Regions from separate parts of the Pseudomonas sp. 3MAES_34.3B genome, predicted to be linked through region 3. Evidence: predicted binding sites of a transcription regulator. Region 3 holds the regulator's gene; each other region holds the start of a gene.

Region 1 (10,184 bases), 650 kb from region 3:
GGCTGTTGGCCTTGACGCGGCCGCGAGCGATGCGGCCGATGCCGATCACACCCAGGAAGCTGTTGTAGTCCAGTGCAGAGATCTGCATCTGGAACGGGCCTTCGAGGTCGACCTTAGGGGCCGGCACGTGTTTCACGATGGCCTCGAACAGCGGGTCCATGTTGTCGGACATGTCGTTGTAGTCCAGACCAGCGATACCGTTCAGGGCACTGGCGTAGACGATCGGGAAGTCCAGTTGCTCTTCGGTGGCACCCAGGTTGTCGAACAGGTCGAACATCAGGCTGGCGACTTTGTCCGGATCTGCACCCGGGCGGTCGACCTTGTTGATGACCACGATCGGACGCAGGCCAGCGGCGAACGCCTTCTGGGTCACGAAACGGGTTTGTGGCATCGGGCCGTCCTGGGCATCGACCAGCAGCAGCACCGAGTCCACCATGGACATCACGCGCTCGACCTCACCGCCGAAGTCGGCGTGGCCGGGGGTGTCCACGATGTTGATGTCGTAGTCGTTCCACTTGACGGCAGTGTTCTTGGCCAGAATGGTAATGCCGCGCTCTTTTTCCTGGTCGTTGCTGTCCATCACGCGCTCGTCGTTCAGCTCCTTGCGGTCCAGGGTGCCGGACAGCTTCAAGAGCTTGTCGACCAGGGTGGTTTTACCATGGTCAACGTGGGCGATGATGGCGATGTTACGAAGCTTATCTCTCACAGGGTATATCTCGATGATGAATACGGTGGGGCCGGCTCAAGGCAGCGGCCGATCAAAACGCGCAATCACTGCGCGCGGTCGGGTGGGCGGTGGCGGCTCCAGCCGCCGAGGCCCCTCCTAGGCCGGGCGATAAACGCGCACATTGGCGTGCCCCTCGCTGAGCAGGTGATGAGCATGCAGCCTGCTCATGACACCTTTGTCGCAATACAACAGGTATTGCCGGGCGGGATCGAGATCCTTGAACCGGCTGTTCAACGCATAGAAAGGCAACGTACGAACTTCGACCCCTTCCAGGGCCAATGGGTCGTCTTCCTGGGCATCGGGGTGACGAATGTCGAGCACGACGTGACTGGCCAGGGCTTCGGCGACTTCTTCGATCTCCACCTGCTTGCCCAGCTCGTCGATCACGTTGTCGATCGAGACAAGGCGCGCACGCTCGAGGGCGCTTTCCAGCACGGCCATGTCGAAGCGTTGCTCTTCGCGCTCGATGCGATAACCGCGCGCGCTGGTAGTCGGGTTCACCGAGATCACGCCGCAATATTCAGGCATGTGCTTGGCGAAATCGGCGGTGCCGATCTCGACCGCGGTGTCGATGATGTCCTGCTTGTGAGTAGCAAGCAACGGCCGCAGGACAAGCGTAGGAGTAACCGAGTCGATCACTGCCAGGTTGGTCAGTGTTTGGCTGGACACCTGGGAAATCGCCTCGCCGGTGACCAGCGCGTCGATTTCGAGGCGCTCGGCCATGCGGCTGGCAGCGCGGAGCATCATCCGCTTGAGGATAACGCCCATCTGGCTGTCGTCCACCTTGGCGAGGATTTCGCCAACCACCTCTTCGAAGGGCACGCTGATGAACAGCACCCGATGAGAGCTGCCGTACTTCTTCCACAGGTAATGCGCGACTTCCATCACGCCCAGCTCGTGGGCACGGCCGCCGAGGTTGAAGAAGCAGAAGTGGGTCATCAGCCCGCGGCGCATCATTTGATAGGCCGCCACGGTGGAATCGAACCCGCCGGACATCAACACGAGGGTTTGCTCCAGCGCGCCCAATGGATAGCCGCCGATGCCCTTGTGCTGGTTGTGAATCACGAACAGGCGCTTGTCGCGGATTTCCATCCGCACCACAACCTCGGGGTGCTTGAGGTCGATACCGGCCGCGCCGCATTGCTGGCGCAGCTGGCTGCCAACGTAGCGGTCGACGTCCATAGAAGTGAAATCGTGCCGCCCCCCGCGCTTGCAGCGCACGGAGAAACGCTTGCCGGGCAGCAGGTGGCCGAAGTGGGCCTTGCACTTGGCCACGATGTCGTCAAAGTCACCCAGGGGGTATTCATCCACTTGCAGGAAGTGGGTAATGCCCGGTGTGCAGCTCAGGCGCTCGATCAGCTCCTTAAGCACCTTGGCGTCGGTGACTTTCGTTTGAACCTCGAGGTTATCCCACACGCCCGTTACCGCAATACCGGGGTCCAGGTCACGCACCACCGCGCGGATATTCTTCGCCAGCTGGCGGATGAACTGCTTTCGCACCGGCCGGCTTTTGATGGTGATCTCGGGGAAGACTTTAACGATCAATTTCATGAACAGCGCGCGCAATGGCCCAGCTGAAAAAAGGGGCAGCATTATATCGGAAATTGTTCAAGGTTTGACCAACTATCTGTCGAAAGCTCGGAAAGCACCATTTTGGGACGCTACAAACGAGCGCCGCCCCGTTAAGGTGCGGGCCTTTTTCGTACGCCGTCTGTAAGTCCCGCAAAAGCGGGCTTTTTTCGAGCCATGCCCATCTCGGGGCACTGGCATGCAAATTGCTCCCTTGTGAGGCAGGTTGCCTTGGCCGAGTATGCGGCGGCAGCACTGAATCCAGGGGCGCACAGTCCGTCCCCATCCACCCGGAGGACAACATGTCGAAGTCGGTTCAACTCATCAAAGATCATGACGTTAAATGGATTGATCTGCGCTTCACTGATACCAAAGGCAAGCAGCAGCACGTCACCATGCCGGCTCGCGACGCTCTGGATGATGACTTCTTTGAAGTCGGCAAGATGTTCGACGGCTCCTCCATCGCCGGCTGGAAAGGCATCGAAGCGTCCGACATGATCCTGCTGCCAGACGACGAAACCGCCGTGCTGGACCCGTTCACCGAAGAGCCGACGCTGATCCTGGTGTGCGACATCATCGAACCTTCCACCATGCAAGGTTACGATCGCGACCCGCGCGCCATCGCCCACCGCGCCGAGGAATACCTCAAGTCCACCGGCATCGGTGACACCGTATTCGTAGGCCCGGAGCCAGAATTCTTCATCTTCGACGAAGTGAAGTTCAAGTCCGACATCTCCGGCTCGATGTTCAAGATCTTCTCCGAACAAGCTTCCTGGATGACCGATCAGGACGTGGACGGCGGCAACAAGGGCCACCGCCCAGGCGTGAAAGGCGGCTACTTCCCGGTTCCACCGGTCGATCACGACCACGAAATCCGCACCGCGATGTGCAATGCCCTGGAAGAAATGGGCCTGACCGTTGAAGTTCACCACCATGAAGTGGCGACTGCCGGCCAGAACGAAATCGGCGTCAAGTTCAACACCCTGGTGAAGAAAGCCGACGAAACCCAAACCCTGAAGTACGTTGTTCACAACGTTGCCGATGCCTACGGCCGCACCGCGACCTTCATGCCCAAGCCCCTGTATGGCGATAACGGCTCGGGTATGCACGTGCACATGTCCATCTCCAAGGATGGCAAGAACACCTTCGCTGGCGAAGGCTATGCCGGCCTGTCCGATACCGCCCTGTACTTCATCGGCGGCATCATCAAGCATGGCAAGGCACTGAACGGCTTCACCAACCCATCGACCAACTCGTACAAGCGCCTGGTCCCTGGTTTCGAAGCTCCGGTGATGCTGGCCTACTCGGCTCGCAACCGCTCCGCGTCCATCCGCATTCCTTACGTGAACAGCCCGAAAGGCCGCCGTATCGAAGCACGCTTCCCGGATCCGGCTGCCAACCCGTACCTGGCCTTCGCCGCGCTGCTGATGGCCGGCCTGGACGGTATCCAGAACAAGACCCACCCTGGCGATGCCGCGGACAAGAACCTGTACGACCTGCCGCCTGAAGAGGCCAAGGAAATCCCACAGGTTTGTGGCAGCTTGAAAGAAGCCCTGGAAGAGCTGGACAAGGGCCGCGCCTTCCTGACCAAGGGCGGCGTGTTCTCCGACGACTTCATCGATGCCTACATCGAGCTGAAGTCCGAAGAAGAAATCAAGGTTCGCACCTTCGTGCACCCACTGGAATACGACCTGTACTACAGCGTCTGATCCCGCCTGGCTGCATGAAAAGGCCTCCTTCGGGAGGCCTTTTTCATGGGCGGCAATAACAGGAAGCAAAACCGGGCAGCAGGCCATGGATCGCAGCTGGCGGACCCTTGGATTTACTGGCATAACGGAGCGCCAAACCAATAACAACGGAACCTCGCATGCCTAAGCTTTCTGCCTTTTGCCTGGCCCTGGTCGGCAGTGCCTTTGCCAGCCTCGCAGCCGCCGCCACGCCCGCCCCCGCCGAATTGCCCTCACTGCTGAGCAGCATCGAGCAGCGCCTGAACATTGCTGACCAAGTGGCCCTGAGCAAATGGGATAGCAAAAAGCCTGTGGAAGATCGCGCCCGCGAGCGCGAGGTGATCGCAGGCGCGGTAGTACTGGCGCCCGAGTACAAGCTTGAGCCAGCGTTCGTGGAGCAGTTCTTCGCGGCCCAGATCGAAGCCAACAAACTGGTGCAGTATGGCCTGCTGGTGGACTGGCGCCTGAAAGGCGAGGCCCCGAACAGCGCGCGCCCGGACCTGCTGGGGCAGATTCGCCCGCAACTCGATGGCCTGCAGAAAGCCCTCCTGTTACAGCTGGCAGCCTTTACGCCCTACCGCAGCAGCCCGGACTGCCCGCACTGGGTCGCCGGCGCCATCGACCGTGGCAACAGGGATGCCCTGCACCGCCTGGCGCTCACCCGCGCTACCGGCGAGCTATGCTCCGCCGCGCATTAACCCGTGATTGGCGAGGGGGTCTGATCTATGCTGGTCAGGCCGCCGACGCCTTGCCGAGTAGTCCCTATGCGCCATGCCCTTTTGCTGCTGACCTCCCTCCTGTGCGCTCCGGCCTTCGGCGAGATCTACAAGTCCACCGATGCCAACGGCAACACGGTGTATTCGGAGCACGCCCCCGCCGGCCGGCCTTCACAGAAGATGAACCTTCCGCCGCTCAATAGTGTGCAGATCCCGAAAGGCAAACCGACCGACGCCCCCGCACCCGCCGCTCCGCCACCCGCCCCCGCAGCCGCCTATACCTTGCTTGAGCTGACGGGCATCCCGGCGGACGGCGCAATACGCGCCAACGACGGCACCTTTGATGTGGGGGTCAGCATTCAGCCTCGGCTGGCCAACGGGCAGTTACTGCAGCTGGTGCTCGATGGCGTTGCCTACGGTACTCCCAGCAACGTTCCACGGCTGCAACTTGTGAACGTCGACCGTGGCCAGCACCGGCTAGCGGTTCAGGTATTGGACGGTGCGAACGTGGTGCAAGCCAGCCAACCGGTCACCATCTCGGTTCTGCGGGTCAACGCGCGATGAAAGCGTTGATGTTTTGTACGCTGTTCGCCATGGCCGGGATGTGCCAGGCGCAGGTATATACGTACGTCGACGCGCAGGGTAATCGGGTGTATACGGACCAGCCGCGCAAAGGCGCCACAGCGGTGCGGGTACCCAAGGGCAACCGCATGAACCAGTCTTCCACCGCGCCGGCGAGCGCCAATCGCCCCCAGCAGCAGGCGCGACCCAAGGCAGTGCCGGTAATGCGGGTAACCCACTATGAAATGTTTCGCATCCTTGTGCCCCTTCCCGATGCAGCCGTGACCCACGCCAGCGGAGAAATGATCGTGACCCTCACCAGCGAACCGGCGCTGGAAAACGGCGACCGCTATCAACTGCTGCTGGACGGCAAGCCTGCGGGCGAACCTGGTGCGAGCCCCGTCATCGCCTTGCAGAATGTAGACCGGGGCGCCCATCAGCTGGTGGGCGAAATCCTCGACAGCAAGGGCAACGTGCTGGAACGCACCCCCTCGCAACCCGTGCATATGCTGCGCACGTCCCTTGCGCAAAAACGCCGGGTGCGCCCGTGCAAGGAAGCCGACTACGGCGTGCGCCCGGAATGCCCCCTCAGCGACAAACCCGCCGATGATGATGACGATGAAAGCTAGCGGTTATCGCGCCAAAGCCCGCGCACGCTTATAGTGCATCCAATGCACGTTGCACGGTGACGTGAGCCGAAATAGCGCAAAAGCCAGCTAGCCTTATCCCGATTCCCATCGCAAACCCTGACTTCCCGGGCATGTGCGCTTCTTTTCGGAGCTTGGTTTGGATTTTGCATTTTGCATGCATCAGTGGGGCGCAGGCGTGGCCTGGCCCCGCACCGAGACCGCGCCCTTGGGTCGCGACGTGCCAAGAGAGGTCAAGGATACGCATGACCATCAGCGATGCGCTGCACCGACTGTTACTGGACAACCTCACCACCGCCACCATTCTTCTCAATGCCGAACTACGGCTCGAGTACATGAACCCCGCAGCGGAGATGTTGCTGGCTATCAGCGGCCAACGTAGCCATGGCCAGTTCATCAGCGAGTTGTTCACTGAATCGGCCGAAGCCTTGAATTCGCTTCGCCAGGCCGTGGAGCAGGCCCATCCGTTTACCAAACGGGAAGCCATGCTTACCGCGATGACCGGCCAGACACTCACCGTGGACTACGCCGTTACGCCGATCCTGAGCAAAGGCGAAACCTTGTTGTTGCTTGAGGTGCACCCTCGGGACCGCCTGTTGCGCATTACTAAGGAAGAGGCACAGCTATCGAAGCAGGAAACCACCAAGATGCTGGTGCGGGGCCTTGCACACGAGATAAAGAACCCCCTTGGTGGTATCCGCGGGGCGGCGCAGTTGCTGGCCCGGGAGCTTCCCGAGGAGGGCTTGCGCGACTATACCAATGTGATCATCGAGGAGGCCGATCGGCTGCGCAACCTGGTGGACCGCATGTTGGGCTCCAACAAGTTGCCCTCTTTGGCGATGACCAATATTCACGAAGTGCTGGAGCGGGTATGCAGCCTGGTGGATGCCGAGAGCCAGGGCGGCATTTCCTTGCTGCGGGATTACGACCCGAGCATTCCCGATGTGCTGATCGATCGCGAGCAGATGATCCAGGCTGTGCTGAACATTGTGCGCAACGCCATGCAGGCCATCAGCGAGGAGAAGGAGCTGCGCCTTGGCCGCATAACCCTGCGTACCCGCACCATGCGCCAATTCACCATTGGCCACACCCGTCACAGGCTGGTGGCCAAGATCGAGATCATCGACAACGGGCCGGGCATACCCCACGAACTGCAGGAAACGATCTTTTATCCAATGGTCAGCGGGCGCCCCGACGGCACCGGCCTTGGGCTGGCCATTACTCAGAACATCATCAGCCAGCATCAGGGGCTGATCGAATGTGACAGCCACCCTGGCCACACCACTTTTTCGATCTTCCTGCCGCTGGAACAAGGAGCTGCTTCGTCATGAGCCGTAGTGAAACCGTCTGGATCGTCGATGACGACCGTTCCATCCGCTGGGTTTTGGAAAAAGCGCTGCAACAGGAAGGCATGACGACCCAGAGCTTCGACAGTGCCGATGGCGTGATGAGCCGCCTCGCTCGCCAGCAGCCCGACGTGATCATTTCCGATATCCGCATGCCGGGTGCCAGCGGCCTGGACCTGCTCGCGCGCATTCGCGAGCAGCACCCTCGCCTGCCGGTGATCATCATGACCGCCCATTCCGACCTGGACAGCGCGGTGGCGTCTTATCAGGGCGGTGCATTCGAATACCTGCCCAAGCCCTTCGATGTGGATGAAGCGGTATCGCTGGTGAAGCGTGCCAACCAGCATGCGCAAGAACAGCAAGGGATGGACACGCCGCCTGCGCTTACCCGCACACCGGAGATTATCGGTGAAGCCCCGGCCATGCAGGAGGTGTTCCGGGCCATCGGGCGTTTGAGCCACTCCAATATCACCGTGCTGATCAACGGCGAGTCCGGGACCGGCAAGGAGTTGGTAGCTCATGCCCTGCATCGGCACAGCCCCCGCGCAGCAGCCCCCTTCATTGCCCTGAACATGGCGGCGATTCCGAAAGACCTGATGGAATCCGAGCTGTTTGGCCACGAGAAAGGCGCGTTCACCGGTGCTGCCAACCTGCGCCGCGGCCGTTTCGAACAGGCAGATGGCGGCACGCTGTTCCTCGACGAAATCGGCGACATGCCTGCCGATACCCAAACCCGTCTGTTGCGCGTGTTGGCCGACGGTGAATTCTACCGGGTGGGTGGCCATACGCCGGTCAAGGTCGACGTGCGCATCATTGCCGCGACGCACCAGAACCTGGAAAACCTGGTGCACGCGGGTAAATTCCGGGAAGACCTGTTCCACCGCTTGAACGTCATCCGCATTCACATCCCGCGCATGTCGGACCGCCGCGAGGACATCCCTACCCTCGCCCGGCACTTCCTCAGCCGTGCCGCGCAGGAGCTGGCGGTGGAGCCCAAGCTGCTCAAGCCAGAAACCGAGGAGTACCTCAAAAACCTGCCATGGCCAGGCAACGTGCGCCAGCTGGAGAACACCTGTCGCTGGATCACAGTGATGGCTTCCGGGCGAGAGGTGCACATTTCTGACCTGCCGCCCGAACTGCTCAGCCTGCCTCAGGACGCAGCGCCGGTGACCAACTGGGAGCAAGCCCTGCGGCAATGGGCAGACCAGGCCCTGGCGCGCGGCCAATCGAACCTGCTGGACAGCGCAGTGCCGAGCTTTGAACGGATCATGATCGAAACGGCGCTCAAGCACACCGCCGGCCGACGTCGCGATGCCGCGGTTCTGCTGGGCTGGGGCCGTAATACCCTCACCCGCAAAATCAAGGAACTGGGCATGAAGGTAGATGGTGGCGAAGAGGACGATAACGACGACGCCTGATGCCCGCTGACCAAGAGCCCCGCTTCGGCGGGGCTTTTTTTGGGCCTACATTTGTGCACCGCGGTGCCGCTTGCACCGGACGAAGGCGCGGTTGTGGATTGTTGCAAACCTGTTCACGAGGGCGGCTCGCCCGAATCTATAAGCACCGCCGAGAAAAATACTCATTTATTTCAGATGGTTACAGATGGCGCAGCCCCGCAATCCACGGAGTTACACACTCTGGCACGCGCCCTGCAATAACACTGATATGAACGGTTTCGGGGATTTTGGTACAGGCAGGCCAGGGTTCCCCTCTTTACACCTCGGGGCTTTGCATAGCGCGGCCCCGCCCCTTTCAGGGGCTTCGGTACAGGCAGGCCGAAGTTCCTTCTTTACACCCGAGCAAGGCCATCACGCCAGCGCTCACCCCTTTTGGGGACCTTGGTACAGGCAGGCCGGGGCTTCCCTCTTTTATTCGTCACGGAGGCTGATATGCAGCCTCCAGCGACCGGACACTTCCTCACCTTCCCATTGAGCCCGCAGTTGCCGGGCCGCAATGATATTGAGCAGTAGGCCCTTGTCGGTATGGCGCAGCGTCCACTTCGCCTGGCGACCTTCCAGTTCCAGCTGGCCTTGCAACTGTGGCCCGCTGGCGTCGAACAGGATGGCCACCGTGCCGTCGACCAGCTCCCCGTGCACCTGCGGGGCGTGATCGAACCATACGTTCATCTCACCCTCGGGCAACAACTCCACCTTGTCGAAAGCAGGCCGCCCTGGGTCCATCAATTTGCCGATCATCAAGCCTACCAGCAGCCCGATCAGTGCCAGCGAGCACAGGAAGCGAGGCCACAGGGAGGATCGTGGCGGCAGCACTTCGGCGTTAGAATGCTGCCCGTCGTTCGTATCGGAGCCGCGCATGTTTCACGTCATCCTGTTTCAACCGGAAATACCACCCAATACGGGCAACGTTATCAGGCTTTGCGCCAACAGCGGCTGCCACCTTCACCTGATTGAACCCTTGGGTTTCGAGCTGGATGACAAGCGCTTGCGGCGGGCGGGCCTGGATTACCACGAGTATGCGCCACTCAAGCGCTATCCGGACCTGCCCACCTGCCTTGAAAGCCTGGGCAACCCGCGCCTGTTCGCCTTCACCACCAAGGGTTCACGGCCGTTTCACGACGTGCAGTTCGAACCCGGGGACGCCTTCCTGTTCGGCCCGGAAAGCCGAGGCCTGCCGCCCGAGGTGCTCGACACTTTCCCCGCAGACCGCCGCCTGCGCCTGCCCATGCGCCCCAACAGCCGAAGCCTGAACCTTTCCAATACCGTGGCCATTGCCGTGTACGAGGCGTGGCGGCAGCATGGGTTCTGCGAGGGGTAACCACTGAGTTACGCGGTGCCTGCTTCGCGAGCTCCGCCTGCGGCTGCGCCCGGCTCCTACAAGATCCAGGCCTGCACTCGCAACTGTAGGAGTGGGCGAAGCCCGCGAACAAGATT
Region 2 (10,184 bases), 970 kb from region 3:
GGCATGACCGGTACGGCCGGCCTACATAGGCTCAACGAACTTCACGCGGTCGGCTGACACCCGACAGGCTTTCTCCTCCATGCCGCCTGATCGGGCGGCGGCACGGGCTACCCTGGTAGCCCGGCCATCCAACGGGGGCGCCCTGGCGGCCCCCCCGCTTCAGACCGCCGGGCGCATCATGCCGGGCAATGCGGCAATGGCATCTACCGACTCGCGAATCAGTGCCGGGCCGCGGTAAATGAAGCCCGAGTATACCTGCACCAGGCTCGCGCCCGCTTCCATCTTCTCTGCGGCGTGCGCCCCTTCGGTAATGCCACCTGCGGCGATGATCGGGATAGCCCCCTTGAGCTCCCCCGCCAGCACTCGAACGGTGTGGGTACTCTTTTCCCGCACCGGAGCGCCCGACAGCCCACCCGCTTCCTCGCCATGGGGCAAGCCCTGTACCCCTTCGCGCGACAGCGTGGTATTGGTCGCGATCACGGCATCCATGCCGGTCGCCAACAGCGCGGCGGCCACCTGGGCGGTTTCTTCGTCGGTCATGTCCGGGGCAATCTTGATGGCCAGCGGAACACGGCGGCCGCTGGCCAGGGCAAGGGCCTCGCGGCGTGTGGCCAGTGCTTCGAGCAGTGCCTTGAGCGAATCTCCGAACTGCAGGCTGCGCAGCCCCGGGGTGTTCGGCGAGCTGACGTTCACCGTCACATAGCTGGCGTGCTCGTGCACCTTGTCCAGGCACAGGAGGTAATCGTCCTGGGCACGCTCCACGGGCGTGTCGAAGTTCTTCCCGATGTTGATCCCCAGCACGCCTTCGTAACGGGCGGCTTTCACCCGCGCGATCAGGTTGTCCACGCCAAGGTTGTTGAACCCCATGCGGTTGATGATGGCGGTGGCTTCAGGCAGGCGAAACAACCTTGGTTTCGGGTTGCCTGGCTGTGGGCGCGGGGTGACGGTACCGATTTCAACGAAGCCGAAGCCCAGCTGCGCGAAGCCGTCGATGGCCGCGCCGTTCTTGTCCAGGCCCGCCGCGAGGCCGACCGGGTTGGGGAAGTGCAACCCCATTACCGTGGTAGGCAGCCGCGCAGGCGGCTTGGCCAGCAACCGGTTGAGCCCCAGCCGCCCGCCGGCGCCGATGAGGTCCAGGGAAAGGTCGTGGGAGGTTTCCGCGGACAGTTTGAACAGGATCTGGCGGGCCAGGTCGTACATGGTCGGCTTGCTCGGCATGGGTCGAAAAACAGCCGGCAGTATATAGGCCTTGGCCGGTTTTGTCGGCACTGGCATAGCGATTGCTGCGCTCCCTGCGCATGGAGCCATGGAGGCTTCCCACACGTATCAACGACAACGGCGTCGCGGCTGGCTTCCATCCTGGAAGGCGGCCCGGCGCCGTTGTGCTTGCAGAAGGCTGATTCATGACCGCGAACACGATAGACCCACGTACGGCCTGGGTGGCTGGCAGCGACGGCCCGGAAAAATCCAGTATCGAGCTGGGCTACATGGCCCTCACTGATTGCGCCTCGGTGGTGGTGGCGGCGACCCAGGGCTTCGCCCAACCCTATGGGCTGAACATCAACCTGCGGCGCCAGCATTCCTGGGCTGGCCTCCAGGACAAGCTGGCCAGCGGCGAGCTGGACGTCGCGCACGCCCTTTATGGGCTGGTGTATGCCGTGCAACTGGGGATCAGCGGTGGCGCCCAGCGGGACATGGCGGTATTGATGGGCCTGAACCGCAACGGGCAGAGCCTCAACCTTTGCGCCACGCTGGCCGGCGAGGGGGTGAACACCCCACGGCGCGTTGCACAGCACATCCAGCAAGGAGGGCGCCGGCTCACCTTTGCCCAGACTTTTCCCACCGGTACTCACGCCATGTGGCTCAATTACTGGCTGGCTAGCCAGGGCATCGACCCCTTGAGCGAGGTGGACAGCGTGGTGGTCCCGCCGCCCATGATGCTCGACCACCTGCGTGCCGGGCGCATCGACGGGTTTTGCGTGGGCGAGCCTTGGGCGGCGGAGGCGGTAGAACAGCATCTGGCGGTAACCCTTGCCACCAGCCAGGCCATTTGGCCGGACCACCCGGAAAAAGCACTGGCCTGCACCCGCGACTTCGTCAGCACCTACCCCAATACCGCCCGCATGCTGATCATGGCGGTGCTCGAAGCCAGCCGGTTCGTTGAGCAGAACCTGGAGGCCACGGCGCACCTGCTCAGTGCTCGGGAGTACCTTGATGCCCCGCCCGGGCGCATTTTGCCCCGCCTGGAAGGGCGCTATGAAGATGGCCTTGGCCACGCCTGGCTCGATGCGCACCCGGTACGCTTTTTCGACGAAGGGCGCGTCAACCTGCCCTACCTGTCCGACGGCCTGTGGTTCATGACGCAGTTCCGTCGCTGGGGCCTACTGCGTGAAGCGCCCGACTATCACGCCGTGGCCGAACAGGTTCAGCAACTGGCCATGTATCGCGAAGCCGCGCTTGCAGCAGGTATCGCGGCCGATCCCGCCGATTGCCGCAGTAGCGTGTTCGCCGACGGTAGCCGCTGGGATGGCAGCGACCCCGAGGGGTATGCCAAGGCCTTCACCATCAGCCATGTGGCGGGGGAGTGATCCATGCTTCGAATCCTCTTGATCGACGACACCGAGAAGAAGCTGGGGCGGCTGCGTAACGCCCTCAGCGGCGCGGGTTTCGAGGTAATGGAAGCCAGCGGCCTGACCATCGATCTGCCCCTGGAAGTGGAGCGCCTGCACCCTGATGTGATCCTTATCGACACTGACTCTCCGGGCCGCGATGTGATGGAGCAGGTGATCCTGGTAAACCGTGATCGGCCAAGCCCCATTGTGCTGTTCACCGATGAACACGACCCCCACGTGATGCGCCAGGCCATCCGCGCGGGCGTGAGCGCCTATATCGTGGAGGGCATCCATGCCGAACGCTTGCAGCCGATCCTGGATGTGGCGATCGCCCGCTTCGAAACCGACCAGGCGCTGCGGGCGGAGCTAAGCGCCCGGGATCAACAGCTGGCCGAACGCAAGCGAATCGAGTTGGCCAAGGGCCTGTTGATGAAGCTCAAGGCCTGTGACGAGGCGGCAGCGTATACGTTGATGCGTCGCCAGGCCATGAGCCGTCAGCAGAAGCTGATCCAGGTCGCCGAGCAGATCATCGCCATGAACGAGATGCTCGGCTGAAAGCTGGCCCGGGAATTGCTCCAGCCGTAAGCGTACTACCCACATTCAGCTCGGGCAGCCAATGGCGGTTGCCGGGCCAACGACAAAGACGTCGCTCCCCCCTGTTCAGGCAGGTCGGGCAGCGGCGTCTTTTGCGTTTCAGACCCCCGAAGCCGGGGCATCGATCGAGCCCCTTGCCCGTTGAGGTATTCAATGAATACGAGTTTCTGGAAAGCCGGCCACGCGCCTACCCTGTTTGCAGCGTTCCTGTATTTTGACCTGAGCTTCATGGTCTGGTACCTCCTCGGCCCCCTGGCCGTGCAGATCGCCACGGACCTCCAGCTGACCACTCAGCAGCGCGGCCTGCTGGTGGCCACGCCTATCCTCGCCGGCGCCATCCTGCGCGTGATCATGGGCTGGGCTGCGGATCGCCTATCCCCCAAAACCGCGGGCATCATTGGCCAGTGCATTGTTATCGCCTCCCTGGCGCTGGCCTGGCAGCTGGGTATCCATAGCTTTACCCAGGCGCTGCTGCTGGGCATCGGGCTGGGCGTGGCAGGGGCATCCTTTGCCGTGTCGCTGCCTCTGGCATCCCAGTGGTACCCGGCTGAACATCAGGGCAAGGCCATGGGCATCGCCGGCGCGGGCAACTCAGGCACCGTGTTTGCCGCACTGTTTGCACCTGCGCTGGCCGCGGCGTTCGGCTGGACCAATGTCTTCGGCTTTGCATTGATTCCGCTGGTACTCACTTTGGTAGTGTTCGCCACGGTGGCGCGCAATGCGCCAAACCGTCCCAAACCCAAGGCGCTGGCCGATTACAGCAAGGCCCTGGGCGACAAGGACAGCTGGTGGTTCATGTTCTTCTACGCCATCACCTTCGGTGGCTTCATCGGCTTGGCGAGCGCCCTGCCCGGTTATTTCAACGATCAATACGGGCTAAGCCCTGTCACAGCGGGTTACTACACAGCGGCCTGCGTATTCGGCGGTAGCCTGTTGCGGCCCTTGGGCGGTGCGCTGGCAGATCGCTTCGGGGGCATTCGCACCCTCTTGGCGATGTATACCGTGGCCGCGCTGTGCATGGCCGCGGTGGGCTTCAACCTGCCCAGCTCCGTGGCGGCGCTGGCCCTGTTCGTAGTCACCATGCTGGGCCTGGGTGCGGGCAACGGGGCTGTATTCCAACTGGTGCCGCAGCGTTTCCGGCAGGAAATCGGTGTAATGACCGGCCTGATCGGTATGGCGGGTGGGGTGGGTGGCTTCCTGCTCGCTGCGGGCCTGGGTGCGATCAAGCAACACACTGGCAGCTATCAGCTGGCGCTGTGGACCTTCGCGCTGCTGGCTGTGGTGGCCTGGTTCGGGCTGCATAGCGTGAAGCGTCGCTGGCGCACCACCTGGGGCGCGGCGGCTGTAACGGCGGCACGCGTTTGAGCACCACGCTGCGCCTGGAATGCGCCCAGGCTACGGCCACCGGCCCACGCTCGGAGAACCAGGATGCGCTGCGCATGGTCACCCCCTCCCCCGCCTTGGCGGCGAGCAAGGGTTACCTGTTCGGCCTTGCCGACGGCGTAAGCCAATGCGTGGACGGCGGCCTGGCCGCGCGGGCGACCCTGCAGGCGCTGGCGCTCGACTACTACGCCACACCGGAAACCTGGCCAGTGAGCCGTGCGCTGGACACGTTGCTAGGCGCACAAAACCGTTGGCTGCAGGCCAATGGCAGAGGCCAGCCGCTGCTCACCACCCTCACGGCACTGGTGGTGCGTGGCAACCGCTTCACCCTCGCCCATGTGGGTGACTGCCGCGCCTACCGCTGGGGGCCGGAGGGTTTGCACCGGTTAAGCCAGGACCACGTTTGGGACCAGCCGGGCATGCAGCATGTGCTCAAGCGTGCGCTGGGGCTGGACCAGCACCTGTTGGTGGATTACCTCGAAGATGATCTGCACGCCGGCGAGGCGTTTCTGCTGCTCAGTGACGGGGTGTGGAGCGCCCTGCATGAGCGGGAAATCAGTAGCGTGCTGCGTGAGGCGCAAACGGTGCAAGCGGCGGCGGACACGCTGGTCCGCCTGGCGCACGCCGCTGGTAGCCAGGACAACGCCAGTGCTCTGCTGGTACGCGTGCTGTCGCCGGGCAGCGTGAACCTGGCGGACAATCTCGCCCGGCTGCGCCAGTGGCCGCTTCCGCCTATGCTCAAGGCCGGGCAGCTGTTCGAGGGGTGGCGGGTGCAGGGGGTTCATGCGCGCAGCCGTCAGTCGCTGGTTTACCGCGTACTGAATATTGAAGGGGAGCCCTGGCTGCTGAAAACGTTGCCTGCCCAGTGTGCCGAGGATGATCAGGAGCAGCAGCGTTTGTTGTTGGAGGAGTGGTTCCTGCGCCGTGTGGCAGCTCGCGCCTTCCCTGAAGTACACAGCGGCACCGGGCGCCAGCACCTCTATTTCGCCATGCGTCAATACCCCGGTGCCACATTGGCCGAGCGCTTGAGTCAAGGCCCGCTGGCACTGGACGCCTGGCATCATCTGGCCGACCGGCTGCTCAAAGCGTTGGGGCTGCTGCATCGGCGCAATATGATCCATCGCGACCTCAAGCCGGAAAACCTGTTGTTCAGGGGGGATAATGAGTTAAAGGTGCTTGATTTCGGCTTGGCCTATTGCCCCGGCCTATCGGCGGTGAGTACGCAACAGGTGGCGGGGACGCCCAGCTATATCGCTCCGGAAGCGTTCCAGGGTGAGGCCCCCACCACCTCCCAAGACCTGTTCGCCGCCGGTGTGGTGCTGTACCAGGCACTCACCGGGCACTATCCCTATGGCGAGATCGAGGCTTTCCAACGCCCGCGCTTCGGCCAGCCGACGGCGCCCAGCCGCTACAGGCCAGAAATCCCCGAATGGCTGGATGCCCTGATGATAAAAAGCGTACAGGTTGACCCCGCCCAGCGCTTCGAAACCGCCGAGCAGTGGCTGCTGGAGCTGCAGCGTGGAGAATCGAAGGGCTTTGTGGCGGTGCGCAGGCCGCTGCTCGAACGTGAGCCGCTGAAGGTCTGGCGCACCGTGGCGCTGCTGTCGCTGGCGGCGAACCTGATTGTGGCGCTGGTGTGTTTGCACGGGTGATGAGAGACCGGTTCGCAGGCTGCGGCAGATGGCAGGCCCCCCCACTCCTAGGGGGCTTGGCGGACAATAAAAAAGCCCGGGCAATTGCCCGGGCTTTTTTGACGCTCAGCGCAAATTACTTGGCTTGAGCTTCTACTTCGGCTTCTACGCGACGGTTGATCGCGCGGCCAGCGTCGGTGGCGTTGTCAGCAACTGGGCGGGTTTCGCCGTAGCCAACAGAGTTCACGCGAGCGCCTTCAACACCGTACTGGTTGACCAGAACGTTACGAACAGCGGCAGCGCGCTTCTCGGACAGCTTCTGGTTGTAAGCGTCGGTACCAACGGAGTCGGTGTGACCTTCAACGGTGGTGGTGGTAGCCGGGTATTGCTTCATGAAGTCGGCCAGGTTCTTGATGTCGGCATAGCTGTTAGGCTTGACGACCGACTTGTTGAAGTCGAACTTCACGTCCAGCTCAACACGTACGGTTTCGGCAACGGCTGGGCAGCCATCAGCGTCAACGGTGGTGTTTGCAGGAGTGTTCGGGCACTTGTCGACGTTGTCGCAAACGCCGTCGTTGTCCGAGTCGGAGCACACTTCAGCAACTGGAGCAGGGGCCGCGGCCACTTCTTCCTGCTGCTTGGCGCCGCCACCGAAGTTCACGCCAACACCAACGCTCGGAGCCCACTCGGTCTCGCCACGGTCGATGTTGTACATGGCTTCAACGCCAGCACGTGCGTACACGTTTTCGGTGAAGTAGTACTTGGCGCCGCCACCAGCGTTGAAGAAGGTGGAGTGGTCACGGCCGCTGTGGCCATGAGCTTCGACGTTGCTGATGCTCTGCTGCGAGAAGCCAGCGGAGACGTACGGACGCAGGCCAACACCTGGGGTACCGAAGTGGTATACGGCGTCCAGAGCAGCGTCGCCGCCGTGGATTTTCTGGTTGCCGGTGCCGTTGTTCGAGCGAATGTTGTGGATGCCGTCGTAGCCCAGACGCAGCTCAACGTCGTCGGTCAGGAAGTAACCGATCGAGCCACCGTAGAGGTTGGCATCGTCCAGATCACGCGAACTGTCGGTGTAGTACTTCTTGGTGAACAGCTCACCCTCGACTGCGCCTTGGCCTTGTGCCAATACGCCGAAAGAGGTTGCGGCAACAAGAGAGCCAATGGCCAGGCCCAAGGTGTTTTTCAGTTTCATCCGTTAAATCCCCATCTGGTGATTGTTAAGCGATCCCACCAGGACTGCGTGGGACAACTCGGCGGCAAGTCTAGCAGAACTTGCACGCCAGTTAGAGAGATTCGCGTTCCGTTAAGTTTCCAGAACGTTGGCGAATTTCTCGCGCAGCTTGTCGAGCGCGCGTTTGTAGCGCATTTTGGTCGCGCTCAGACCCATGTGCATGATGTCCGCGATCTCCTGAAATTCAAGTTCCGCGACAAACCGCAGCACAAGGATTTCCCGATCTATCGGGTTCACATACACAAGCCAGCGGTCAAGACCGCCGCGCTCCTCGGGCTTCGGCGCCTTTTCCTCCGAAGCCTCCTCGACCGGATCAAGACTCAAGGCATCCATCAAGCGACGCTTGCGTCTTTCTTTCCGATACTGCGTGATGCATTCGTTGTAAGTGATGCTGTATAGCCATGTCTTGAACTTCGATTTACCCTCGAAGTTCTTCAAGCCGTACAACACCTTCAACATCACTTCCTGACAGACATCATCAGCGTCCCGATCGTTCCCCAGGTAACGCGCGCATACATTGAAGAGGGTGCGCTGATAGCGGCGCATCAGCTCTTCGTAAGCGCGGGTCACATGAAAAAGCTCTTCATGCGAACGTGCCACCAGTTCCTCGTCGGACAGCGCGCGTGGGTCGTATCGCAATGAAGGCGTTGGCACTTTAGTCAAAACGGTTCGGGCCGCAGGTCAGGTCAGGTCCACCCGCCACCCCGTGGGGGCCGGTGATTTTTCGCGGCGGGCATACTAGCAGAATATGCACGCTCAGCGGCTACTGACCTTCTCCGCAAGCAGGATCCGGTTCGACACCGACACCCATTCACCTTCCTCGGTCACCACCGTGGTTTTCACGGTGCCGATTTCCTCGATATGGCCCTCGAGCTCTCCAATACGCACCTGTTGGCCAACCTGATAAAGCTCGCGCACATAAATCCCGGCAAGGATCTGGCTGGCGATATCGCGACTGCCCAGGCCCATCGCCAGCGCAACCGCCAGACCAACGGTAATCAGCGCGATCACGATCACATGGTTGAGCAGGTCGGTCTTGATCTCCAGCTGGCTGATGGCCACGGAGATACTGATCACGATCACCAGCCACTGCGCCACGCGGCCCAGGCCACCGGCATACTCGATACCCACGCCTTCGGCGGCGCCGCGCACGATGCCATTGACCAGTTGCGCCAGCAGCACACCCACCAGCAGCACCAGCACCGCGCCAAATACCTTGGGCAGGTAAAGCGCCAGCACATCCAGGGTGGCCGAAACGCGCTGCAAGCCAAGAGACTCGGCCGCGGAAACGAAGAAGATAAGCAGCACGAACCAGTAAACGATTTTACCTACCAACGTGGAGATCGGCACCCTGATGCCGGCGCGCCCCATCAGTTTGGTAAGGCCGGTACCGGCCATCAGGCGGTCCAGCCCTACCTTGGCGAGCACCCGCGACAACAGGGCGTCCAGCAGCTTGGCGACCACAAACCCAAGCAGCACCACCACAAGGGCGCCGAACAGGTTGGGAATGAAGCTGGCGACTTTGGTCCACAGGGCGGTCATCGCAGTGACCAGGCTTTGGGTCCAGAGGTCGAGTTCCATGTTCAATCAGCCTTATCCGCGCGCTGCGCGGTACGGGTACGACGGTTCACCGGCGCCACATGCGGCGCCCCTTTGCTTACAGCGATCATGCCGGCCTGGAAGCAACGGCCGATCAGGCCGAACAGGTCCTGCGCGCCCACCTGGCGGTTCGCGGTTTTCAACACGCGGTCCAGGCAGGCGTCATCATCGCGCCCCTGGGGGCTGGCATTGAGCATGTCGCGCAAGGACTGTTCGAATGGGTCGTGCATGATCACCTCACGAATTTGACTCAAAGACGCAGGCCCCCGGAGCCGGGTCACATTCCACGGCAAAACCTTCACACCCAGCGAAGCCGCCGATAGAGCAACCACTGCCCCACCGCCACCGCAAGGGTGACGCTACAGGTAATGAAGAATCCTTCAGGGTTGTTCGCACCCGGCAAACCACCCACGTTCATGCCCAGCAACCCGGTGATGAATGTGATCGGGAGGAAGATCCCGGTCACCACGCCAAACCGGTACATGGTCCGGTTCATCCGCTCGCTGAGCTGCCGCTGCTCGGCCTCGAGCAGCAGGGCCACCCGTTCGCGGTTCAGCTCCAGCTCTTCCAGATAGCGGATCAGGCTGTTGTTCAGCTCGTTCCAGTAGTCACTGTCCTGGCCCGCGAACCAGCCAGGGCAATTGCGGGCCAGCAGTGCGAACAAGTCACGCTGGGGGGCAAGGAAGCGCCGCAAACCCGCCGCCCTGCGCCGAAGATGCAGAAGGCTGGAGTGCTCGGGGGCGTAGCCGTCTTCGGCATCCACACGCTCTTCTTCGGCATCCAGGGTTTCGGTGAGTTGGTCGACTACGGCCTGAATGCGCTCGGTGAGGCGCTCGGCAAGATAGAGCACCAGGTCGGCAGCGTTCCGGGGCCCATCGCCAGCGGCAAGGCGGGCAACCAGGTCTTCGGTGGCGCGCAACGAACGCAGCCGTAGGGAAATCACCCGGCGTTCCTCGGCGAAGATCCGCACCGACACCATGTCTTCAGGCTGGGCGCCCGGGTTGAGGTTGATGCCTCTGAGGAACAGCAAAAATTGCGAGTTGGGCAGCGGCACCAGGCGAGGCCGGGTGTTCTCCTCCAGCAGGAGGTCACAACTGAAGTCGTTCAGCCCGCTACGCTCGCGTAACCAGG
Region 3 (10,184 bases):
TCTCGAGGGTGTAGGACACCGGGTAGACCGCGCCGTTGGTGCCTTTTACCTGCATGCCAACAGACGTACGGTCACCGCTTTCATCCTTGGGCGGGTCGACCGTAATGCCCTGGTTGTTGTACTCCAGCAATGCATTGCCATAGAACTGGAACAGGCTGCGGCGGAAGTTTTCCTGGAATCGCGCCATCTGCTCAGGGGTAGCATTGCGCGAGTACTTCACGGTCATGATGCTACGGGATATGCCATCGGCATCCACCACCGGCCCTACGATGCGGTTGAGTGCGTCATAGAAGGCCGAGGGATTGCTGCGGTAGGTTTCCCGGTTGGCGCTCAGGTCCGCAAGCAGCTCGCGGGTAGTGCCCTGCACCAGATCATGGGCAGGTGTAGCGGGCGCGGCAGTGGCCAGCAATGGCACGGCCAGCAGCATGGCGGCCAGGGCTCGACGCAGAATGGCTATCATTGGAACTCCTTATTTCGCCTCTTTGCTCACGTTATTGAGCAGGAATTTGCCGATCAGGTCCTCGAGTACCAACGAGGATTGTGTATCGTGAATTGTCTGACCGTCCTTCAGCACAGCGCTCTCCCCGCCCACGCTCACGCCGATGTATTTCTCGCCGAGCAGCCCCGCAGTGAGGATCGAGGCGGTGGAATCCACTGGAAGGTTATCCACGCTCTTGTCCAGCTGCAGGGTTACCCGGCCGGTAAAGGTGTCGCGGTCCAGGTCGATTGCAGCCACTTTGCCAATGGTCACTCCGGCCATGGTCACCTTCGCTCTGACCGTCAAACCGGCAATATTGTCAAAGTAGGCATACAGCTTGTAGGTGTCATGTGCCGCGCCCGGCGACAACCCGCTGACACGAAGGGCCAGCAGCAGCAGGGCGAGGATCCCGGCCAGCAAAAACAGGCCGACACCGACTTCCAGGGTGCGGTTTTGCATCAGAAATCTCCAAACATCAAAGCGGTCAGAATGAAATCGAGCCCCAGTACCGCAAGGGAGGCATAAACGACGGTGCGCGTGGTAGCTCGGCTGATCCCTTCGGAAGTGGGATCACAGTCGTAACCCTGGTATACGGCAATCCAGGTGACGACGAACGCGAACACTACGCTTTTGATCACGCCATTAAGAACATCTTCGGTGAAGCTGACGCTGTTCTGCATGTTTGCCCAGAACGAGCCCTCATAGACGCCCAGCCAGTTGACCGCCACCCAGGAACCGCCCCAGATGCCAACCACGCTGAACATCGCGGCGAGCACAGGCAGCGAGATGAAGCCGGCCCACAAGCGTGGCGCAACGATGTACTTGAGGGGATCGACGCCGATCATTTCCAGGCTGGAAAGCTGCTCGGTCGCCTTCATGTTGCCGATTTCAGCCGCCAGCGCGGAGCCAGCCCGCCCGGCGAACAGAAGCGCGGTGACCACTGGGCCAAGCTCACGCAGCAGGGTCAAGGCGATCATCTGGCCGACCGCCTGTTCCGAGCCGTACTTGGCGAGGATGCTGAACCCCTGAAGCGACAGCACGCCGCCAATGAAAATGCCCGACACGACAATAATGGCCAGAGACAGCACACCCACCGAATACAGCTGACGGACCAGCAGCGAAAAGCCGCCCGAGATCCCCCCACGGCTGAACAGCGCATGCCCCAGGAACAGCGATGCGCGCCCTAGCCCGGCAACCACGTCGATCACGGTTCGGCCCAACAAGCGAACCCGCTCCAATAATGACCTGTGGCGCATCAGCGCTTCCCCAGAAAATCGTCGGCCAAGGCTGGCGCGGAAAAATGAAAAGGAACCGGCCCATCCGGCTGGCCCTTCATGAACTGGCGGATACGCGGGTTATCCGAGGCCATCAGCTCTGCCGGGGTGCCCTGCCCCAGCACCTGCGCATCTCCGACCACGTACAGGTAATCGGCGATGCTGGCGGTTTCCGCCAGGTCATGGGAAACCACGATGCTGGTAATCCCGAGCGCATCGTTGAGCAGGCGAATAAGGCGAACCAGCATCCCCATGGCGATAGGATCCTGCCCCACGAACGGCTCGTCGTACATGAGGATCTGCGGGTCCATCGCGATGGCCCGCGCCAGGGCGACCCTGCGCTTCATGCCTCCGGACAGCTCATCGGGCATCAACTCGATGGCGCCCCGCAGGCCAACGGCCTGGAGTTTCATCAGCACGATATCGCGGATCATTTCTTCGGGCAGGTCGGTATGCACGCGCAAAGGAAAGGCTACGTTCTCGAAAACGTCCAGGTCGGTAAACAGCGCGCCACTCTGGAACAGCACCCCCATGTGCTTGCGGGCATCGAACAGATCGCTGCGCGACAGCCGTGGAAGGTTCTGGCCATTGACCCACACTTCGCCGGCTGTGGGGCGCAACTGTGCCCCCATCAGCCGCAGGAGGGTGGTTTTGCCGGAGCCGGACGGGCCCATGATACCGGTGACTTTTCCGCGCGGGATGCGAATGTCCACGTTCTGGAAAATGCTGCGCGCGCCTCGCTTGAAGGTTAACCCCTTCAGCTCCACGGCGTAGGCTTGTTCGGCACTCATTCGTTCTCCTTGCGATGCGGCACCCCAGTCAGACGTGCGGGCCAGAGGCCAGGGCACATGCCAGACGGGATCGACGAGCGGCGCACTATATCACCGACCCCGGCTTGTGACAGCGCGCGGCGGGGCGCAAACCGCTGCGACAGGGGTGGCGGGATTCGTGCGCGACGTGTGCAATCCGGATATAATCCCGGCCTTTTCTCCGGATCGACCTGCCTCGCATGAACCAGACCCGCGATCTCATTCAGTCGGCACAACGCACCATTGGCCTTGAAATCAAGGCGGTGGAAGGACTGCTCGAGCATATAAATGCAGACTTCGTCAGCGCCTGCGAAATGATCCTGGGCAGCACCGGCCGGGTAGTCGTGATGGGAATGGGCAAGTCCGGCCATATAGCACGCAAGATCGCGGCCACACTGGCCAGCACCGGCACCCCGGCATTTTTCGTTCACCCGGCCGAGGCCAGCCATGGCGACATGGGCATGATCACACCCGACGACATCGTGCTGGCCCTGTCCAATTCGGGCAACACGGCGGAAATCCTCACGTTGCTGCCGTTGATCAAGCGGCTGGGCATTCGCCTGATCAGCCTCACGGGCAATCCGGAATCCACCCTGGCTCGAGCGGCTGAAGCGAACCTGGACGCCAGGGTGGAACACGAAGCCTGCCCGCTGAACCTGGCCCCCACCTCCTCCACCACCGCAGCACTGGTGCTGGGAGATGCCCTGGCGGTCGCCCTGCTCGAAGCGCGAGGCTTCACGGCCGAGGATTTCGCGTTCTCCCATCCGGGGGGCGCGCTCGGGCGTCGCCTGTTGCTCAAGGTGGAACAACTGATGCACACCGGTGCGGCACTGCCTACCGTGACGCGTGGCACTGCGCTGCGCGAAGCACTGATGGAAATGACCCGAAAAGGCCTTGGCATGACGGTGGTGCTGGAAGAAGACGGCCGGCTTGCCGGTATATTCACCGACGGCGACCTGCGTCGAACCCTGGACCGCAACCTGGATGTACACGCCACGCCAATCGAGCAGATCATGACTGCCCATGGCAAGACGGTGACCGCCGATATGCTCGCCGCCCAGGCGCTGAAAATCATGGAGGACCACAAGATCGGTGCATTGGTGGTGGTGGATCACACCGATCGCCCTGTGGGCGCGGTCAACATGCATGACTTCCTCCGTGCGGGGGTCGTGTAATGGACCGCACACTGCTTGAGCGAGCTGGCCGGATCAAACTCGCCGTTTTCGACGTCGATGGCGTGCTCACGGATGGCCGCCTCTACTTTCTTGAAGACGGCAGCGAAATGAAGGCGTTCAATACGCTGGACGGCCAGGGCATCAAAATGCTGATGGCCTCGGGCGTTACCACAGCCATCATCAGTGGCCGCACCAGCGCGGCCACCGAGCGCCGCGCCCGCAACCTCGGGATTCCTCATCTCTTTCAGGGCCGCGAGGACAAACTCGTGGTGCTCGACGGCTTGCTGGAACAGTTGGGCTTGTCATACGAACAGGTCGCCCACCTTGGCGACGACCTTCCCGACCTCCCGGTGATGCGCCGGGTAGGCCTGGGCATGGCGGTGGCCAACGCGGCCGATTTCGTTCGCCGGCATGCCCATGGGGTCACCCAGGCCAGGGGCGGCGAAGGCGCTGCCCGCGAATATTGCGAACTCATTTTGCGCGCCCAGGGGAACCTGGACGCCGCGCTGAACAAATACCTGTAGGTGCTCATGCAAAACCGAAAGTTGCTTGCGCTTGCCGTTGCAGTACCGGTGGTGGCGCTGCTGATCGCCATCGGCTACTGGAACGTCAGCCCCGAGCGGTTCCTCGACAACCCCCGGGCGAGCGTGGACGCCAGTACCATCGACTACTATGCGATCAACGCCCGCACCGTGCAGTACCTGCCCGACGGCAAGATGCAGTATGAAATGACCGCCGACAGGGTCGAACACCTCAAGGCCAGTGAAGTCACCCATGTGACCAAGCCGGTCATGGACGTCTACCGAGGCACCACCTTCCCCTGGCATGTGGTGAGCGAGCGTGCCGAGGTGAACCCGGACGGCACCCAGGTCGAACTCATCGACGCCGTGCGGCTCAACCGCACAGACCAGAAGAACCGCACAACCGTAATCACCACCTCGCGCGCCACGGTCTTCCCGCAGAAGCAATATGCGGAAACCGACCAAGACGTTAGAATCGACGGCGCCGGTGGCGTTACGACTGCCAAGGGAATGAAAGCGTATTTGAATGACAGCAAGATCCACTTGCTGTCCACTGTAAGAGGACAGTATGAGGCTCGTTAAAACCCTCCCCTTCCTGCTTGGCCTGGGCGCGGCACTGGGAAGCGTGAACGCCTTGGCGCTGCCGACCGACAGGGACCAACCGATCCACATCCAGTCCGACGACGCACAACTCGACGACAAGCAGGGTGTAGCGGTCTATACCGGCAGCGTGGTCATCACCCAGGGCTCCATGAAGATCACCGGCAACAAGGTGACCGTCACGCGTGCGGCCAATGGTGATGTGGATGTGTTCACCGCCGTCGGCAACCTGGCCTACTACGAGCAGAAGCCTGCCGTGGACAAGCCTATCGTGCAGGCCTACGGCGTGACCATCCAGTACTTCGCGTCCCAGGACCGGATCGTGCTGATCGACAAGGCCAAGGTCATCAACGACGGCAACACCTCCGAAGGCGAGAAAATCGTGTACGACACGGTTCGCCAGGTGGTAAATGCCGGCCGTGCCACGGGCACCAAGATCACCGCACCGCGCCCGCGCATCGACATGGTGATCCAGCCCAAGAAGAAAACCGACCAGCCGCAGAAGGCGCAGTAATGGCGACGTTGAAGGCCCAGCATCTGGCCAAGAGCTACAAAAGCCGGCAAGTGGTGAGGGACGTCAGCCTCTCCATCGAGAGCGGGCAGATCGTTGGCCTGCTCGGGCCGAACGGGGCCGGCAAAACCACCTGCTTCTACATGATCGTAGGGCTGGTGCAGGCCGATCAGGGCCGGGTGCTGATCGACGACCTCGACGTAAGCCACCAGCCCATGCACGGGCGCGCCAAGGCCGGTATTGGCTACTTGCCGCAGGAGGCCTCGATCTTCCGCAAGCTGTCAGTGGCGGACAACATCATGGCGATCCTCGAAACCCGCAAGGACCTCGACGCCAGCGGCAGGCGCAAGGCACTGGAAAGCCTGCTTCAGGAATTCCATATCACGCATATCCGTGACAACCGTGGCATGAGCCTGTCCGGTGGCGAGCGCCGTCGCGTGGAAATCGCCCGCGCCCTGGCCACCGCGCCCAAGTTCATCCTGCTCGATGAACCCTTTGCCGGCGTGGACCCGATCTCCGTGGGCGATATCAAACAGATCATCCACCACCTCAAGGCCAAGGGCATCGGCGTGCTCATTACCGACCACAACGTACGCGAAACCCTGGATATCTGTGAAATCGCCTATATTGTGAACGATGGCCAATTGATTGCAGAGGGCGATTCGGCGACTATCCTTGCCAATGACCTGGTGAAGGAAGTGTACCTGGGGCACGAGTTCCGGCTTTAAGGGCTCCAAGTGTAAAGACCCCTAGGCAAACGTGGCAGTTTCGGGCATATAATTTGCTTAAGTTCAGGCGCTCCGTTGGAGCGCCCGTTGTGGATGGCGCCTAGCGCCGGCAAACAGGGTGTCAAGCTCACGCCATGAAACCATCGCTTGTCCTTAAAATGGGCCAGCAACTGACGATGACACCGCAGTTGCAACAGGCCATCCGCCTTCTCCAGCTTTCTACCCTGGACCTCCAGCAGGAGATTCAGGAGGCGCTCGAGTCCAACCCCATGCTCGAACGCCAGGAAGACGGCGACGACTTCGATAGCGCCGACCCGCTGGCCGACAAAGCCGAACACTCCGGGCCGGCCGAACCCCAGGAAACACCTTTCCAGGAAACCAGCTTCCAGGAGACCTCCAGCGCGCCCGAGGGCGGCGAAGAGGCGGACTGGAGCGAGCGGATTCCCGATGAGCTTCCCGTGGACACGGCCTGGGAGGACATCTACCAGACCAGCGCCAGCAGCCTGCCCAGCGGGGATGACGACGACTGGGATTTCACCACTCGCACGTCCGTTGGAGAAAGCCTGCAGAGCCACTTGCTGTGGCAACTGAACCTGGCGCCGATGTCCGACAATGACCGGCTGATCGCGGTCACCCTGATCGACTGCATCAACAACCAGGGCTACCTCGAAGAGACCCTCGAGGAAATCTGTGCGTCGTTCGACCCCGAACTGGACATCGAGCTCGATGAAGTCGAAGCCGTGCTTCACCGCATCCAACAGTTCGAGCCTGCCGGGATCGCCGCGCGCAACCTGGGCGAATGCCTGGCCTTGCAACTGCGCCAACTGCCTGCGAAAACCCCTTGGTTGGCCGAGGCCCAGCGGCTGGTCACCGATTACATCGAGCTGCTCGGCAGCCGTGACTACAGCCAACTGATGCGCAAGATGAAGCTCAAGGAAGATGAGCTTCGGCAGGTGATCGAGCTCATCCAGAGCCTGAACCCACGCCCCGGTTCGCAGATCGAGTCCAGCGAGCCCGAGTACGTGGTGCCGGACGTTATCGTGCGCAAGGACAGCGACCGCTGGCTGGTGGAACTCAACCAGGAGTCTGTGCCGCGGTTGCGGGTAAACCCCCAATACGCCGGCTTTGTGCGCCGGGCGGACAGCAGCGCGGACAATACCTTCATGCGCAATCAGCTGCAGGAAGCGCGCTGGTTCATCAAAAGCCTGCAAAGCCGCAACGAGACCCTCATGAAGGTGGCTACCCAGATCGTGGAGCACCAGCGAGGCTTCCTCGATTACGGCGACGAGGCGATGAAACCGCTGGTACTGCATGACATTGCCGAAGCCGTGGGCATGCACGAATCGACGATTTCCCGGGTAACGACGCAGAAGTACATGCACACCCCCCGCGGGATATACGAGCTGAAATACTTTTTCTCCAGCCACGTCAGCACCTCGGAAGGCGGTGAATGCTCGTCCACAGCCATCCGGGCGATCATCAAGAAACTGGTGGCGGCGGAAAATCAGAAAAAGCCGTTGAGTGACAGCAAGATCGCTGGTTTACTGGAGGCACAGGGCATTCAGGTAGCACGCCGCACTGTCGCCAAGTACCGCGAATCCCTCGGGATTGCGCCGTCCAGCGAACGCAAGCGGTTGATGTAGCCTGGTTCCGAAGCGCGCGTAGTCGCTGGCACAAGGCACGTAAGCCAGCGCCGCACCTCGGGATGCCACCAGCGTTTCAGTGGCAGGTTTCGCCTGCCTCTTTATGCACTGGCAATAAGGAGAAGCGGTATGCAAGTCAACATCAGTGGGCATCAACTGGATGTGACCGAAGCCATGCGTAGCTACATGACCGAAAAACTTGCCAAGCTCGAACGGCACTGCGACAAGATCACCAACGTAGAGGTGATCATGGAAGTGGAGAAACAGAAACAGCGGGTCGAAGCGACCCTCCGGGTTCCCAAGTGCGACGTGGTAGCTCAGGCAGAACACGACGACATGTACGCCGCAATCGACCTTCTCACTGATAAACTCGATCGGCAATTGCTCAAGTATAAGGAAAAACAGCAGAGCCACCTGCAAGGTGCGGCCGCTCGCTGACCCCCGATGATCCGACTAGAAAACATCCTGACCCCCGGCCGCTCCCTCGTGGGCGTGCCGGGCGGCAGTAAAAAACGCGTACTCGAACAGATCGCTGCCTTGATCCATAAAGACCTTCCGCAGGTCAGCCAGCAGGTTGTGTTCGAAGCCCTGATCGCCCGGGAAAAGCTCGGCTCCACCGGTTTCGGCAATGGGATTGCCATCCCGCACTGCCGGCTCGCCAATTGCCAGGGCCCGATGAGTGCATTGTTGCACCTGGCCGCACCAGTGGACTTCGACGCAATCGACGGCGCCCCGGTAGATCTGATCTTCGTGCTGCTGGTCCCCGAAGCGGCCACCGATGCACACCTCGAATTACTCCGCCAGATAGCCAGCATGCTCGACCGCAAGGACGTGCGTGAGCGTTTGCGTTCTGCCGCCAACAGCGATGAGCTGTATAAGGTGGTGGTAAGCACCCAGGCCGGCGCGTGACTTTCACATGCGCCTGATCATCGTCAGTGGTCGCTCCGGCTCCGGCAAGAGCACCGCCCTCGATGTGCTCGAAGACAATGGCTTCTACTGCATAGACAACCTCCCCGCCGGGCTGCTGCCCGAACTGGCCGAGCGGGCGATCATCCATACTGAACTGGCTCAGCCACTGGTGGCCGTCTCCATCGACGCGCGTAACCTGCCTAGCCATCTTTCACGTTTTCCCGAATTGCTCGAGGAAGTACGAGAGAAGCACATCCAGTGCGACGTGCTGTTCCTTGACGCTGATGAAGAAACGCTCCTCAAGCGCTTTTCGGAAACACGCAGGCGGCATCCACTCACCAGTGCCGACCGCTCATTGGCCGAGGCGATCCGGGTAGAAAGTGACTTGCTGGGGCCGATTTCCGACCTGGCCGACCTGAAAATCAACACCACCAGCCTCAACCTCTACCAACTGCGTGACACGCTCAAGCTGCGGCTGCTGAACAAACCGGATGTGGGCACCGCCTTCCTGCTGGAGTCGTTCGGTTTCAAACGCGGGATGCCCGTTGATGCAGACCTGGTATTCGATGTGCGTTGCCTCCCCAACCCCTACTGGAAGCCCGAGCTGCGAGAGCATTCCGGCCTGGAGCAGCCAGTCATCGACTATTTGGCGGCGCAACCGGACGTGGAGGAAATGTTCCAGGACATCTCTGCCTACCTGCTCAAATGGCTGCCTCGCTTCGCCGCGAGCAATCGGGCCTACGTGACGGTTGCCATCGGGTGCACAGGCGGGCACCATCGCTCGGTCTACCTTACCGAGCGCCTCGGCTCGCTATTGCAACGTACCCTGAAGAACGTGCAAGTGCGCCACCGGGACCTTACCTGAACCCAAGGACTTACCACGCAATGCCCGCACTCGACATCACCATCATCAACAAGCTGGGCTTGCACGCACGCGCCGCCGCCAAGTTCGTCGGCATTGCCGGCCGTTTCCCCTGCCAGGTTCGTGTCGGCCGCACCGAAGCCAGCCTGGTCGACGGCAAAAGCATCATGGCCGTCATGATGCTCGCCGCCGGCAAGGGCACGCAGATCCACCTTAGCACCGAGGGCGAGCAGGCACAGGAAGCCCTCGACGCGTTGGTTGGATTGATCAACGACAAGTTCGACGAAGGCGAGTAACGGTAGGCGCTCTCAACCTTCCGGGAAGAGGCCGCCTACAAGGCAGGGGTTACACCGCGTTCACAGCGGCCTGGTAGCGTTTTTCGACTTCAGGCCAGTTGACCACGTTGAAGAACGCACCGATGTATTCAGGCCGGCGGTTCTGGTACTTCAGGTAATAAGCGTGCTCCCACACGTCCAGGCCCAGGATCGGCGTATTGCCCTTCATCAGCGGGCTGTCCTGGTTGGCGGTGCTTTCAACCACCAGTTTTTTCTCCGGCGTTACGCTCAGCCAGGCCCAGCCACTACCAAAGCGTGTCAGCGCGGCTTTGGTGAAGGCTTCCTTGAACGCATCGAAGCCACCCAAGTCACTCTCGATCGCATCTTTCACGTTCCCGG

What was found. The regulator sigma-54, encoded in region 3, starts transcription at its own class of promoters, with help from an activator protein. The targets are predictions, from matches to a motif close to ANTGGCATNNANNTTGCTNT.
Region 1: the regulator sigma-54 is predicted to act here: its motif matches at 2,490-2,509, upstream of glnA (glutamate--ammonia ligase).
Region 2: the regulator sigma-54 is predicted to act here: its motif matches at 1,268-1,287, upstream of AC3Z8Y_RS15455 (CmpA/NrtA family ABC transporter substrate-binding protein).

Annotation. Positions count from the first base shown of each region.
Region 1 is NZ_CM176960.1:5,148,909-5,159,092, forward strand. It holds gene typA (translational GTPase TypA) at 1-706, opposite strand, end outside; gene thiI (tRNA uracil 4-sulfurtransferase ThiI) at 824-2,278, opposite strand; gene glnA (glutamate--ammonia ligase) at 2,599-4,005, shown strand; gene AC3Z8Y_RS23150 (chorismate mutase) at 4,164-4,721, shown strand; gene AC3Z8Y_RS23155 (DUF4124 domain-containing protein) at 4,788-5,303, shown strand; gene AC3Z8Y_RS23160 (DUF4124 domain-containing protein) at 5,300-5,929, shown strand; gene glnL (nitrogen regulation protein NR(II)) at 6,193-7,278, shown strand; gene ntrC (nitrogen regulation protein NR(I)) at 7,275-8,711, shown strand; gene AC3Z8Y_RS23175 (hypothetical protein) at 9,162-9,608, opposite strand; gene AC3Z8Y_RS23180 (tRNA (cytidine(34)-2'-O)-methyltransferase) at 9,607-10,068, shown strand.
Region 2 is NZ_CM176960.1:3,531,061-3,541,244, forward strand. It holds gene rmf (ribosome modulation factor) at 1-57, shown strand, start outside; gene AC3Z8Y_RS15450 (quinone-dependent dihydroorotate dehydrogenase) at 160-1,200, opposite strand; gene AC3Z8Y_RS15455 (CmpA/NrtA family ABC transporter substrate-binding protein) at 1,404-2,588, shown strand; gene AC3Z8Y_RS15460 (ANTAR domain-containing response regulator) at 2,592-3,167, shown strand; gene AC3Z8Y_RS15465 (nitrate/nitrite transporter) at 3,360-4,571, shown strand; gene AC3Z8Y_RS15470 (bifunctional protein-serine/threonine kinase/phosphatase) at 4,568-6,241, shown strand; gene AC3Z8Y_RS15475 (OmpA family protein) at 6,357-7,415, opposite strand; gene sigX (RNA polymerase sigma factor SigX) at 7,527-8,093, opposite strand; gene AC3Z8Y_RS15485 (mechanosensitive ion channel family protein) at 8,211-9,035, opposite strand; gene AC3Z8Y_RS15490 (CrfX protein) at 9,038-9,283, opposite strand; gene AC3Z8Y_RS15495 (zinc transporter ZntB) at 9,352-10,184, opposite strand, start outside.
Region 3 is NZ_CM176960.1:4,498,113-4,508,296, forward strand. It holds gene AC3Z8Y_RS20055 (MlaC/ttg2D family ABC transporter substrate-binding protein) at 1-460, opposite strand, end outside; gene mlaD (outer membrane lipid asymmetry maintenance protein MlaD) at 470-937, opposite strand; gene mlaE (lipid asymmetry maintenance ABC transporter permease subunit MlaE) at 937-1,734, opposite strand; gene AC3Z8Y_RS20070 (ATP-binding cassette domain-containing protein) at 1,734-2,543, opposite strand; gene AC3Z8Y_RS20075 (KpsF/GutQ family sugar-phosphate isomerase) at 2,762-3,736, shown strand; gene AC3Z8Y_RS20080 (KdsC family phosphatase) at 3,736-4,260, shown strand; gene lptC (LPS export ABC transporter periplasmic protein LptC) at 4,267-4,839, shown strand; gene lptA (lipopolysaccharide transport periplasmic protein LptA) at 4,826-5,371, shown strand; gene lptB (LPS export ABC transporter ATP-binding protein) at 5,371-6,096, shown strand; gene AC3Z8Y_RS20100 (RNA polymerase factor sigma-54) at 6,231-7,739, shown strand; gene hpf (ribosome hibernation-promoting factor, HPF/YfiA family) at 7,869-8,177, shown strand; gene ptsN (PTS IIA-like nitrogen regulatory protein PtsN) at 8,184-8,648, shown strand; gene rapZ (RNase adapter RapZ) at 8,656-9,513, shown strand; gene AC3Z8Y_RS20120 (HPr family phosphocarrier protein) at 9,534-9,806, shown strand; gene AC3Z8Y_RS20125 (superoxide dismutase) at 9,856-10,184, opposite strand, start outside.